3 regions of the Streptomyces sp. GL_140 genome follow, and region 1 is predicted to be linked to each of the others. Evidence: riboswitches for the same ligand, from Rfam matches in the RefSeq annotation. Region 1 holds a riboswitch; each other region holds the start of a gene.
What was found. A riboswitch is a leader RNA that binds a small molecule or an ion and turns the genes downstream of it on or off. The one in region 1 is predicted to bind cyclic di-AMP.
Positions count from the first base shown of each region.

Region 2: it holds a riboswitch for cyclic di-AMP, as region 1 does, so the genes downstream of both, AC3IYJ_RS15590 (transglycosylase family protein) here and AC3IYJ_RS33265 (LysM peptidoglycan-binding domain-containing M23 family metallopeptidase) in region 1, are expected to answer to the same signal.
Region 3: it holds a riboswitch for cyclic di-AMP, as region 1 does, so the genes downstream of both, AC3IYJ_RS30210 (M23 family metallopeptidase) here and AC3IYJ_RS33265 (LysM peptidoglycan-binding domain-containing M23 family metallopeptidase) in region 1, are expected to answer to the same signal.

Region 1 covers NZ_CM174404.1:7,146,776-7,150,599, reverse strand. Annotated here, with positions in the region: gene AC3IYJ_RS33270 (SGNH/GDSL hydrolase family protein) at 1-645, opposite strand, end outside; gene AC3IYJ_RS33265 (LysM peptidoglycan-binding domain-containing M23 family metallopeptidase) at 887-1,864, opposite strand; cyclic di-AMP (ydaO/yuaA leader) riboswitch at 1,867-2,061, opposite strand; gene AC3IYJ_RS33260 (tyrosine-protein phosphatase) at 2,376-3,182, shown strand; gene AC3IYJ_RS33255 (aspartate aminotransferase family protein) at 3,251-3,824, opposite strand, start outside.
Region 2 covers NZ_CM174404.1:3,358,286-3,362,109, forward strand. Annotated here, with positions in the region: gene eno (phosphopyruvate hydratase) at 79-1,365, opposite strand; gene AC3IYJ_RS15590 (transglycosylase family protein) at 1,660-2,361, opposite strand; cyclic di-AMP (ydaO/yuaA leader) riboswitch at 2,364-2,535, opposite strand; gene AC3IYJ_RS15595 (transglycosylase family protein) at 2,811-3,824, opposite strand, start outside.
Region 3 covers NZ_CM174404.1:6,432,543-6,436,366, reverse strand. Annotated here, with positions in the region: gene AC3IYJ_RS30215 (GntR family transcriptional regulator) at 1-350, opposite strand, end outside; gene AC3IYJ_RS30210 (M23 family metallopeptidase) at 542-1,333, opposite strand; cyclic di-AMP (ydaO/yuaA leader) riboswitch at 1,346-1,505, opposite strand; gene AC3IYJ_RS30205 (M16 family metallopeptidase) at 1,713-3,080, opposite strand; gene AC3IYJ_RS30200 (M16 family metallopeptidase) at 3,113-3,824, opposite strand, start outside.

The sequences.
Region 1 (3,824 bases):
CCGCATCGGCGGCCACGGCTGGTCCGGGTCGGCCGGGGTGTCCAGGCCCAGCACCTGGGCGGCGCGCAGGGCGACCCGCGTGTGCCCCTCGGGCGAGAGGTGCAGCCGGTCCTCGTCCCAGGCCCGCCGGTCCTGTACGGACTTCAGGGACCAGAGGTCGAGCACGGGGCACTCGTACCGGTCGGCGATGGAGCGCACGTGCGCGCTGTACGTCGCGATCTTGCCCCGCATGTGCTTGAGGACCGGCACGTCCCGCGTGTCGAACCCGGTGGTGATCATGACCTGGCCGACCGATCCGGTGAGGTCGGCGACCGCCGCCTCGAACCGCTGGGCCACGTCGTCCGGGTCGCTGCCGGGCCGGATGATGTCGTTGCCGCCCGCGCAGAAGGTCACCAGGTCCGGCGCGAGCTCCTTGGCCCGGGGGACCTGCTCGGCCACGATCTGGTCCAGGAGGCGGCCCCGGACGGCCAGGTTCGCGTACCGGAAGTCGTGCTCTTCGCGCTGATCGGCCAGGAGTACGGCCAGCCGGTCCGCCCAGCCGAGAAACGTTTCCCCGGGTCCCGGGTCCCCGACGCCTTCGGTGAAGCTGTCCCCGATCGCCGCGTACGAGCCGATGGTCTTGAGTGTCGTCGTCGTCGCTGCCACGGGACCACATCCTTCACCCCTGCGCACGACCTACGCGACCGTAGCCAAGGTTTGACGGACCGTGATCTTTGCCACCCGTCGCACGAGGAATAGGCGGGAGGGGCGACGAACCGACCGGGACGCACATACGGCCGGGCCCCCCTCGGGTCCCGGCCGCACGCACGTTCCCGGTCCGCACCGGCCGGCAGCTGCTCTCAACCGCTCGCAACCGCTCGCCCGCCGCCGGAGCCGACGGTCGGACTCAGATGCTGACGCCCTTCGACCGCAGGTAGGCCAGCGGGTCGATGTCCGAGCCGTACGAGGGCCCCGTGCGGATCTCGAAGTGGAGGTGCGGGCCGGTCACGTTGCCGGTGGCGCCGGAGAGACCGATGCGCTGCCCGGCGGTGACGCTCTGGCCGACCGAGACGGACAGCTGGGAGAGGTGGCCGTACTGGCTGTACTTGCCGTCCGCGTGGCGGATGACCACCTCGTTGCCGTACGCACCGCCCCAGCCGGCCGAGACGACCGTGCCCGCGCCGACGGCCTTGACGGTGGTGCCGGTGCTCGCGATGAAGTCCACACCCGTGTGGTAGCCGCTGGACCACATGGAGCCGGCGGCCTTGTACGGGGTGGAGGTGCCGCCGCCGACCGGGGCGACGAACCCGGCGGAGGCCGGAGCGGCCTGCTGCTTGACGGGGGCCGCCTTGGGGGCGGGCGCGGCCGGGGCCTCGGCCGCCGACCCGTCGGCGGAGCCTTCGTCGGAGGAGTCACCCGACGGGGAGTCCGAGGTGTCGTCCGACGAGGCGTCAGCCGAGGCCTGGGAGGGCTTCTCGGCCGGCTGCGCCGCGCCCGTGGCACCGAGCGTCAGCTTCAGGCCCGGGTGGATCAGCGAGGGGTTGGAGCCCACGGCCTCGCGGTTGTCCGCGTAGAGCCGCTCCCAGCCACCGGTGAGGTGCTCACGCTCGGCGATCTTGGAGAGGTAGTCCCCCGGCACGACCGTGTAGACGGTGGGGGCGGCCTGCGCCGCGGTCGGCGCGGCCTGGAGGGCGGCCGGAACCTGGGCGACCCGTGCCGCCTGGACCGGCACGGCGGCGGGCGCCGCGGCCGGGACGCCGGCCGCGTGGGCGCCGGCGGCACCGAGCAGCGGGAGCGCGAGGGCCGCGCCACCGGTGCCCGCAACGGCGAAACCGCGGGATATCGAGCGGGACTTCGGGCGGCGGTGCTTACCCGTTGCGGTCATGGCGAATTCCTCTCCGACGCCTGCGAGGTGAGCTGTCGGGTTCGGACGGGAGATGTCCGGCCATATCCGCGCCGGCGAACGGCGCATGTACGACTTCACCCCGAGCTGTCCCGTTGTAAAGATCCGATACGGATCGGGAACAGCGGCTTACCTGGTTCCCCCGCTCCTGCCACGCGCTGAATAGTCGGGTGCGGTTGCCGGACGGCGGCAGGATTAGGCGGTCCGTCCGGATCGATCGCGAACGTAATCGAGTCCGGCCGCACAGAACAAGTCACGAATTCCCTGAATGATTCTCAGGAATGCCTGCCAGCCGGAATTCCGGTCACCCTGTGTCCATTCCCGGCCTTCAACGGCCGCCCCGACAAGGCAATTCGACATTGATGATCAGGCACTCACGGTCACCGTATGATCTGGCTCACGGGGAGGTGTCCGATCTCGCCTGTCGCTATGGCAAGTTGTTCCCAAGTAGCGTAATTCGGACACTCTCGACGACCACACAGAGGAGCCCCCTGTGACCCAGCGGATACCCCAGAGCCCGCAGACGGAGCCGGAACTGACCGGCGTGCGCAACTTCCGTGACGTGGGCGGGCTGCCGACCACCGACGGCCGGAAGGTCAAGTCGGGACGACTGTTCCGAAGCGGACATCTCGCACATGCCACTGAAACTGACGCGGAGTTCCTCGAATCGCTCGGTCTGCACACCGTCTTCGACTTCCGCAACGGCGCCGACCACGCGCTGGAGGGCGCGGACGTCGAGCTGTCCGGCGTGCGCAACGTGAACATCCCGCTGTCGGACCCGGCCGACGGGCGGGAGTTCTGGAAGATGGTGCGCGACGGGGAGGTCGGCCAGCTCCACGAGGTCCTGGGGGACGGCAGGGCCGCCGAGCGGATGACCAATTCCTACCGCGGGATCATCAGGACCCGCACCGCCGAGCACAGCCGGGTGCTGCACGCCCTCGCCGAGGACAGCGTCCCGGCCCTCATGCACTGCGCGGCCGGCAAGGACCGGGCCGGCCTGTCGATCGCCGTCACCCTGCTCGCGCTGGGCGTCGAGCGGGAGGCGATCGTCGCCGACTACCTGGAGTCGAACGCCCCGCACAACCGCTACCGGGTCCGCCGGAGCAGTGACGCGGCCCAGGCCCGCACCCCCGAGGTGATGGAGCTGCTCGCCCCGCTCTTCGACGCCCGCGCCCAGTACCTGACCGCGGCCTTCGAGACCATCGACGAGCAGTGGGGCGGGGTGGAGCGCTACCTCGCCGAGGGCCTCGGGCTCACGCCCGAGACCCTCGAACGGCTCCGCGACCGGCTGCTGGACTGACGCCCCGCGAGGCAGGCCGCCGCCCCGTCAGCCGGTTCACCAGGTCACCGGATCACCGGTAAGCCGGCTCACCGGTTCGCGACGGCCTGCTTCACCAGCGTCCGGCCGAAGTCCCACATCAGCGCGCCGCCGCCGTGCGCCTCGTCCATGACCTCCCGGAAGGCCCCGACGAACCGCTCCACGTCCGCCTCGTCCACGACCAGCGGCGGAATGAGCTTGATCACTTCCAGGTGGTCCCCGGACACCTGCGTGAGGATCCGGTGCTTCTGCAGCAGCGGCACCACGACCATCTGCGCGAACAGCCCCTTGCGGGCCGCCTGCAGCATGGTCCACCGGCTCCGCAGCCCCAGCGAGGAGGGCCGGCCGAACTCGATGCCGATCATCAGCCCGCGCCCCCGTACCTCGTGGAGCAGTTCGTACTCGTCCACGAGCGCGGCGAGGCGGCCGCGCAGCAGGTCGCCCATGGCGCGGGCGTTGGCCACCACCCCCTCGTCCTCCATGACCGAGAGCACCGCGAGCCCGGCCGCCATCGCCTGCGCGTTGGAACCGAAGCTCGCGGAGTGCACGAGCACCCGGTCCATGGAGGAGTAGACGCGCTTGAAGATCCAGTCCTTGCCCAGGGTGGCGCCGACCGGTACGTAG
Region 2 (3,824 bases), 3.8 Mb from region 1:
CACTACGCAATACGTCCCCGCACACGGTACGGGACCGAGTGCGGGGACGTAGGGAGGCTTGCGCCCCTAAAGGACCGTTCAGCCCTTGAAGCGCGGGAACGCGCTGCGGCCCGCGTACACCGCGGCGTCGTCGAGGATCTCCTCGATACGCAGCAGCTGGTTGTACTTGGCGACGCGGTCCGAGCGGGCCGGGGCGCCGGTCTTGATCTGGCCGCAGTTCACGGCGACCGCGAGGTCGGCGATGGTGACGTCCTCGGTCTCGCCGGAGCGGTGCGACATCATGCACTTGAAGCCGTTGCGCTGGGCCATCTCGACGGCGTCCAGCGTCTCGGTGAGCGAGCCGATCTGGTTCACCTTGACGAGCAGGGCGTTGGCCGAGCCCTCTTCGATACCACGGGCGAGGCGCTCCGGGTTGGTGACGAAGAGGTCGTCGCCGACGATCTGGACCTTGGAGCCCAGGCGGTCGGTGAGGGTCTTCCAGCCGGCCCAGTCGTCCTCGAACAGCGGGTCCTCGATGGACACGAGCGGGTACGCCTCGACGAGCTCGGCGTAGTAGTCGGTCATCTCGGCGGCCGAGCGGGACTTGCCCTCGAACTCGTAGTTGCCGTCCTTGTAGAACTCGGACGCGGCCACGTCGAGCGCGAGCGCGATCTGGGTGCCCGGGACGTAACCGGCCTGCTTGATGGCCTCGACGATGAGGTCGAGCGCGGCGCGGTTGGACTCCAGGTTCGGCGCGAAGCCGCCCTCGTCGCCCAGACCCGTGGAGAGGCCCTTGGTGTGCAGGACCTTCTTGAGGGTGTGGTAGACCTCGGCACCCCAGCGAAGGGCCTCGGAGAAGGACTCCGCGCCGATCGGGGCGATCATGAACTCCTGGATGTCGACGTTGGAGTCGGCGTGCGACCCACCGTTGAGGATGTTCATCATCGGAACGGGCAGCAGGTGCGCGTTCGGACCGCCCAGGTAGCGGAAGAGCGGGAGGTCGGAGGCCTCGGACGCGGCGTGCGCGACGGCGAGGGAGACACCGAGGATGGCGTTGGCGCCGAGGGAGCCCTTGTTCTCGGTGGCGTCCAGGTCGATCATCGCCTGGTCGATCAGGCGCTGCTCGGTGGCGTCGTAGCCGACGAGCTCCGGGCCGAGCTGCTCGATGACGGCGAGGACGGCCTTCTCGACACCCTTGCCCATGTAGCGGTTGGGGTCACCGTCACGGAGCTCTACGGCTTCGAACGCTCCGGTGGAGGCGCCGGACGGAACAGCAGCACGGCCGGTGCTGCCATCGTCGAGGCCCACCTCGACCTCGACCGTGGGGTTGCCTCGGGAGTCCAGGATTTCCCGGGCTACGACGACGTCGATGGACGGCACGAGCATCTCCTTCTGGGATGTGACGCTGAGTGTGCGGTGGCATGTCAGGCCGTGGGATGGCCTTGCCGCCTAGAGCCTAACCGGCTCCGGGCGGTCGGCGACCCGATCAACCGGGCTGTGGGACGAAAAAGGGCCCGAATACCCCCCTTACAGGACATAGGGCTCTTCCTCGGGGGGCGCGCCGGGCCTGCCGCCGGGCGATGGGCCCGGCACGCAGCACCGCCCGGCGCGTGGGGGGTACGCGCCGGGCGGTGGGAATTCTGCGTGTTGCGGACGCTACCGCGGCTGTTGCCGCAAGGTTCAGCTGAGCTTCAGCTTCTGACCCGGGAAGATCAGGTCGGCGTCCGAGACGATGTCCTTGTTGAGCTCGAAGAGCTTCTCCCAGCCGCCGGAGACGTTGTTCGCCTCGGCGATGGTGCCCAGCGTGTCGCCGGACTTGACCTCGTAGGAGCCGTTGCCGGTCTTGGGGGCCTCGGTCTTCGGCTTGGAGGTGGCGGCCGGACGCTCGGAGCGGTTGGTGGTCGAGGCCTCGGAGCGCTTGGTCTCCTTCTTCGGCTCGGCCTTCTTCTCCTGCTTCTTCGTCTCGGTCTTCTTCGGGGCGGTCTCGGTCGAGCCGCCACCGGTGTAGGCGCCGTTCGACAGGCCGACGCCGCAGGACGGCCAGGCGCCCTTGCCCTGGCCCTTGAGGACCTTCTCGGCGATGGCTATCTGCTGGGACTTGGAAGCCTGGTTGGCCTGCGCGGCGTACGCCTTGCCGCCGTACGCGGCCCACGTGGACGACGAGAACTGCAGGCCGCCGTAGTAGCCGTTGCCCGTGTTGATGGCCCAGTTGCCACCGGACTCACAGGAAGCGACGCGGTCCCACTCGGAAGCGGTCGCGGCGGAAGCGGTGCCCGCGGCCATCAGCGGAGCCGCGACGGCGACACCGGCGACGCCGGCCAGCGTGACGAGCCGAACGGCCTTGGAGCCGCGGCGGTGCTTGCCCTTGGCGGAAAGCAGCATGGAGTTCTCCTCACCGACGCCTTCGAGGTGAGCTGTCGGGTTCGGGCGAGTGAGTGCCCGGCCAGGCGACCTAGCGCCTGTCTTAACCCCTAGCCGGTTCCGTGACCGTCTCTCAACGGCCGGTTCCGGCGCCTACCTTGGTTCCCCCGCTCCTGCCTTCGGCGCTTGCGCGACGAGTGTTCCCTCCGTCCGCCGGCAGGATTCGGCGATGCGGTCGAAGGAGCCCGCGGTGGCGAGCGATTCAGAAGGTAGACAGGTCTCCCCCCGATGTTCAACGAGGGACATCGGGGAGAAACGGTGCCTACTTGCGCTCTCCACAGGGGCGTTTGCGCAGGTGAGGACGGGGTTTGCGGAACCCTCCGGACCGGACACGCCAGTTGACCGGAAGAGACACATGTCTCACTTACGGAAAACGGACAATCAGGTGGTTCCGGGCGCCCCAAGTGTCGCTATTCGTGCGTTAGATCCAGGTTCTGGCCGGGCTTGATCAGGTTGGCGTCCTCGCCGATGACCTGCTCGTTGGCCTTGTAGAGCGCGTTCCAGCCGCCCTTCACTCCGTTGGCGTCCGCGATGGTGGCAAGGCTGTCGCCCTCCTTCACCGTGTACGCGGGGTCCGACGCGGCATCAGACGTGACGGGCGCCTCAACCGCGGCCGGGCCGCGGTGCTTACCGGCACCGGCAGCCGGGGCGGCCGGGTCCGTGGTGGCTCCCGGGGTCGCCGGGACGGTCGGGTCGGCGGTCGGGGCGGGCGCCGCCGGATCGGCGGGGACGGCCGGCGTCGTGGGCGCCGCCGGGTCGGCCGGGTGCGCGGGAGACGTCGGATCCGTGGGCGTCACGGGTGCGGTCGGGTCCGTGGACGGCGAGGTCGGGACGGTGGGGGCCGTCGGGTCCGTGGGCGTCACGGGCGCCGTCGGGTCGCCCGGGAGCCCCGGAGTCGTCGTCGGCGGCTCCGGCAGCGGCATGACGGGCAGCGGGTAGTCGGGCAGCAGGAAGGACGGCGTGCCCGAAGGGGAGGGGGTCGGAGTCGGGGCCGCGGGGGTCGGGGCCCCGAAGTCCGTGGAGGGCCGGGGCGTCCCGAGGTACGGGATCTTGCCGTCCGGGCGGGACACGGAGTGCGAGGCGGCGTCACCGCCTCCGGGCAGGCCCGGGTCCACCTCGGCCGCGGGACCCTGCTGCGAGAGCCCGGCCGGCGCCGCGCACAGGGGCCACGCCTGCGGGCCCTGGGAGGCCAGGACCCGCTCGCCCACCGCGATCTGCTGGGACCGGCTGGCGAGGTCGGGGCGCTCGGCGAAGTCGAGCCCGCCGGCGTTCTTCCACTGCTCCTGGGTGAACTGCAGCCCGCCGTAAGCGCCGCTGCCGAAGTTCGCGCTCCAGGTGCCACCGCTCTCGCACTCGGCGACCTTGTCCCAGGTGGAGGTCTCGGCGGCACTCGCACCGGTGGCCGCAAGCAGCGGCAGGGCGAG
Region 3 (3,824 bases), 710 kb from region 1:
CGCCTGGCCCTCTCCTGGCCCAGCCTGACCAGCCCCCGCAACACCTTGAGGTGGGCCTCGCCGCGGCGCCGGGCGGCCCGTGCGGCCGCCAGGGGCTCCAGCAGCATCCGCAGCTCCAGGAGGTCGGCCGCCTCCTGCTCGGTGGGTTCGGCCACGCAGGCGCCCGCGTGCCGGCGGGTGGTCACGAACCCCTCGGACTCCAGCGTGCGCAGTGCCTCGCGCACCGGGACGCGCGAGACTCCGTACCGGCGGGCCAGCACCTCCTCGGTCAGTCGGCCGCCGGGCCCGAACACCCCGGAGACGATGTCGTCGCGGATTGCTGTGCATACCGTGTGCGCGGGAATACGCAAGACCGGACCTCCGCCTTTTTCGTATGGCTGTGCGCGCTGCAACTCTATTGCAACACACGATAATTTCCGAGGGCGGCCGGAAATACGAAACATTCACACAACGCGAAGGCCCCGGCTCGGATAGAGCCGGGGCCTTCGGGAAGATGCGTGACGCGGCGCGGCGCCGTGCGGGCCGCTGCCTGCTGCCTGCGTCAGGCGTTGACGCCGTGGGCGCGCAGGTACGCGACCGGGTCGATGTCCGAGCCGTATTCGGCGCCGGTACGGGCCTCGAAGTGCAGGTGCGGGCCGCTGGAGTTGCCGGTGGAGCCCGACAGGCCGATCTGCTGGCCCGGGGTGACCTGCTGGCCGACGGAGACGCTCAGCGAGGACATGTGGCCGTACTGGGTGTAGGTGCCGTCGGCGTGCTTGATGACGACGTTGTTGCCGTACGCGCCGCCCCAGCCCGCCTCGACCACGGTGCCCGCGCCGACCGCGTGCACCTCGGTGCCGGAGGCGGCGTGGAAGTCGATGCCGGTGTGGCTGCCGGAGGACCACATGCCGCCACCCGCGTGGTACTGGGTGCTGACGTAGGAGTCCGAGATCGGGGCCACGAAGGTGTTGAGGCGCTTGCGCTCCTCTTCGCGGGCCGCGCGCTCGGCGGCCTCGCGCTCGGCCTTGGCGCGGGCCTCGGCTTTCGTCTTGGCCTCGGCGGCGCGCTGCTTGGCGTCGGCCTCGGCCTGCGCCTTGGCGGCGGCGGCCTCGGCGGCCCGCTGCTGGGAGTGGGCCTGGGCCTGGATCTCACCGGCGAGTTCGTCGGCCACCACGATGGTGTTCAGGCCGGTGTCCTCGACGGAGGGGGCCTTGTCCGCGGCGAACGCCGGGCCGGCCAGGGAGCCGACGACACCGGTGGTGACGACGGCGGCTATGCCGGCATATCCGGCGGTCTTGCGGCTCAGACGGCTGGAACCACGGTGCTTGCCGGCGGCACGACTGCCAAAGGCCATGAAGGGGTTGATCCTTTCCTTCCCTCTCGCCTACCGGGTTAGCTGACGGGTTCGGAGCAGGAAGGTCTCCTACGGGCCACCTCTCGCGAGGCGGTCCGATTCACCCCAGGGACACATGTGGGTCCCCGGCTCCCCAGGCTCGCGCCTGACGGGGACTCGGCGATCGCTGTCCGGTGCCGCGGGGCGCGGCGGTTACAACTGACGGACAGCAGGGCCGACGCTAGGCGGATCATCAGTCAATCGCCAAACAGACACGCCTTTTTGTTGCGTACGCCACACCACATACAAGCAACCACACGACTAAACAGACAAAAGGGGCCCCTGCGGACAAGCCGCCTGAACCCCTCTGTCGGCCGGTGAACGGCCGCCCGTCGTCCGGTCAGTTGGTGACCACGGTCACTTCGCCGATCCCCAGGGCCCGTACGGGCTCCTCGATCTGCGAGGCGTCGCCCACCAGCACCGTGACCAGGCGGTCCACCGGGAAGGCGTTGACGACCGCCGAAGTGGCCTCCACCGTGCCCGTTTCGGCGAGCCGCGCGTACAACTGCGCCTGGTAGTCGTCCGGTAGCTCCTGCTCGACCTGGTCGGCGAGGGTGCCCGCGACCGAGGCGGCCGTCTCGAACTTCAGCGGGGCCACGCCCACCAAGTTCTGCACGGCCACGTCCCGTTCGGCGTCGGTCAGGCCGCCCTCGGCGAGGGTGCGCAGCACCTTCCAGAGGTCGTCGAGCGCCGGGCCGGTGTTCGGAGTGTCCACCGAGCCGCTGATGGCGAGCATCGAGGCGCCCTTGCCGTCGGCGGTGGAACGCAGCACCTGGCCGAAGGCGCGCACGCCGTAGGTGTACCCCTTCTCCTCGCGCAGCACCTTGTCCAGGCGCGAGGTGAGGGTGCCGCCCAGGCAGTAAGTGCCGAGCACCTGGGGGGCCCAGACCCGGTCGTGGCGGTCCGGACCGATGCGGCCGATCAGCAGCTGCGTCTGGACGGCTCCGGGCCGGTCCACGATGACCACGCGGCCGCGGTCGTCGGCGGTGATCGGCGCGACCGGGAGGGGCTCGGTGGTGTCACCGGTCCACGTGCCCAGGGTGTCGGCCAGGACGGCGTCCAGGTCGATGCCGGTCAGGTCGCCGACGATCACCGCGGTGGCGGTCGCGGGGCGTACGTGGGCCTCGTAGAAGGCCCGTACGGCCGCGGAATCGATCCGCGCGACCGTGTCCTCGGTGCCCTGGCGCGGGCGGGAGATCCGCAGGGACTGCGGGAACAGCTCCTTGGAGAGCTGCTTGGCGGCGCGGCGCTGCGGGTTGGCCAGCTCGTGCGGGATCTCGTCGAGCCGGTTGCGCACCAGGCGGTCGACCTCGGCGTCGCTGAAGGCCGGCGCGCGCAGCGCCTCGGCGACCAGTCCCAGCGCCTTGTGCAGGCGGGAGGCCGGAACCTCCAGGGAGACCCGCAGGCCCGGGTGGTCGGCGTGCGCGTCGAGAGTGGCGCCGCAGCGCTCCAGCTCGGCCGCGAACTCCTCGGCGGAATGCTTGTCGGTGCCCTCGGACAGGGCGCGGGCCATGATGGTGGCCACGCCGTCCAGGCCCTCGGGCTCCGCGTCGAGCGGGGCCGCGAGGTTGATCTCGACCGCGATGACCTGCTGGCCCGGCCGGTGGCAGCGCAGCAGGGTCAGGCCGTTGGCCAGGACCCCGCGATCGGGGGCCGGGAAGGCCCACGGCTGCGGCTCACCGGCCCGGGGGCGCGGGTGGAAGGTCATCGTGACGGCTGCGGTGTCGGCTGCGGTGTCGCTCACTGCTCCGCCCCTTCGTTCTCGTCGCTGTTCCCGGCGGATTCGGCCGCCTCGTCCTCCACGTCCACCGCGATCGGCTCGTACACGAGCACCGCGCGGTTGTCCGGGCGCAGTCGGGCCGCGGCCACGGCCTGGACCTCCTCGGCGGTGATGTCGAGGACCCGCTGGACGGCGGTCAGCGCCAGCTGCGGGTCGCCGAACAGCACCGCGAAGCGGCACAGTTCGTCCGCGCGGCCGGACACCGTGCTCAGCCGGTCCAGCCACTCGCGCTCCAGCTGCGCCTGCGCGCGCTCCATCTCCTCGGCCGTCGGGCCCTCGGCGGCGAACCGCGCGAGCTCCTCGTCCACGGCCGCCTCGATGGCGGGCACCTCGACCCCGCTGGAGGTCTTGACGTCCAGCCAGCCGAGGGAGGGCGCGCCGGCCAGGCGCAGCATCCCGAAGCCGGCCGCGACGGCGCTCTGGTCGCGTCGGACCAGGCGGTTGTGCAGCCGGGAGGAGTCGCCGCTGCCGAGGACGGTCAGCGCCACGTCGGCGGCGTCGCACTCGCGGGTGCCGTCGTGCGGGAGCCGGTAGGCGGCCATCAGCGCGCGGGCCGGCACCTCTTCGACGATCTCCTCGCGCAGCTGCTCGCCCATGATGTCGGGGAGCGAGCCGTCGCGCGGCGGCTGCTTGCCGTCGTGGGCGGGGATCGTGCCGAAGTACTTCTCGACC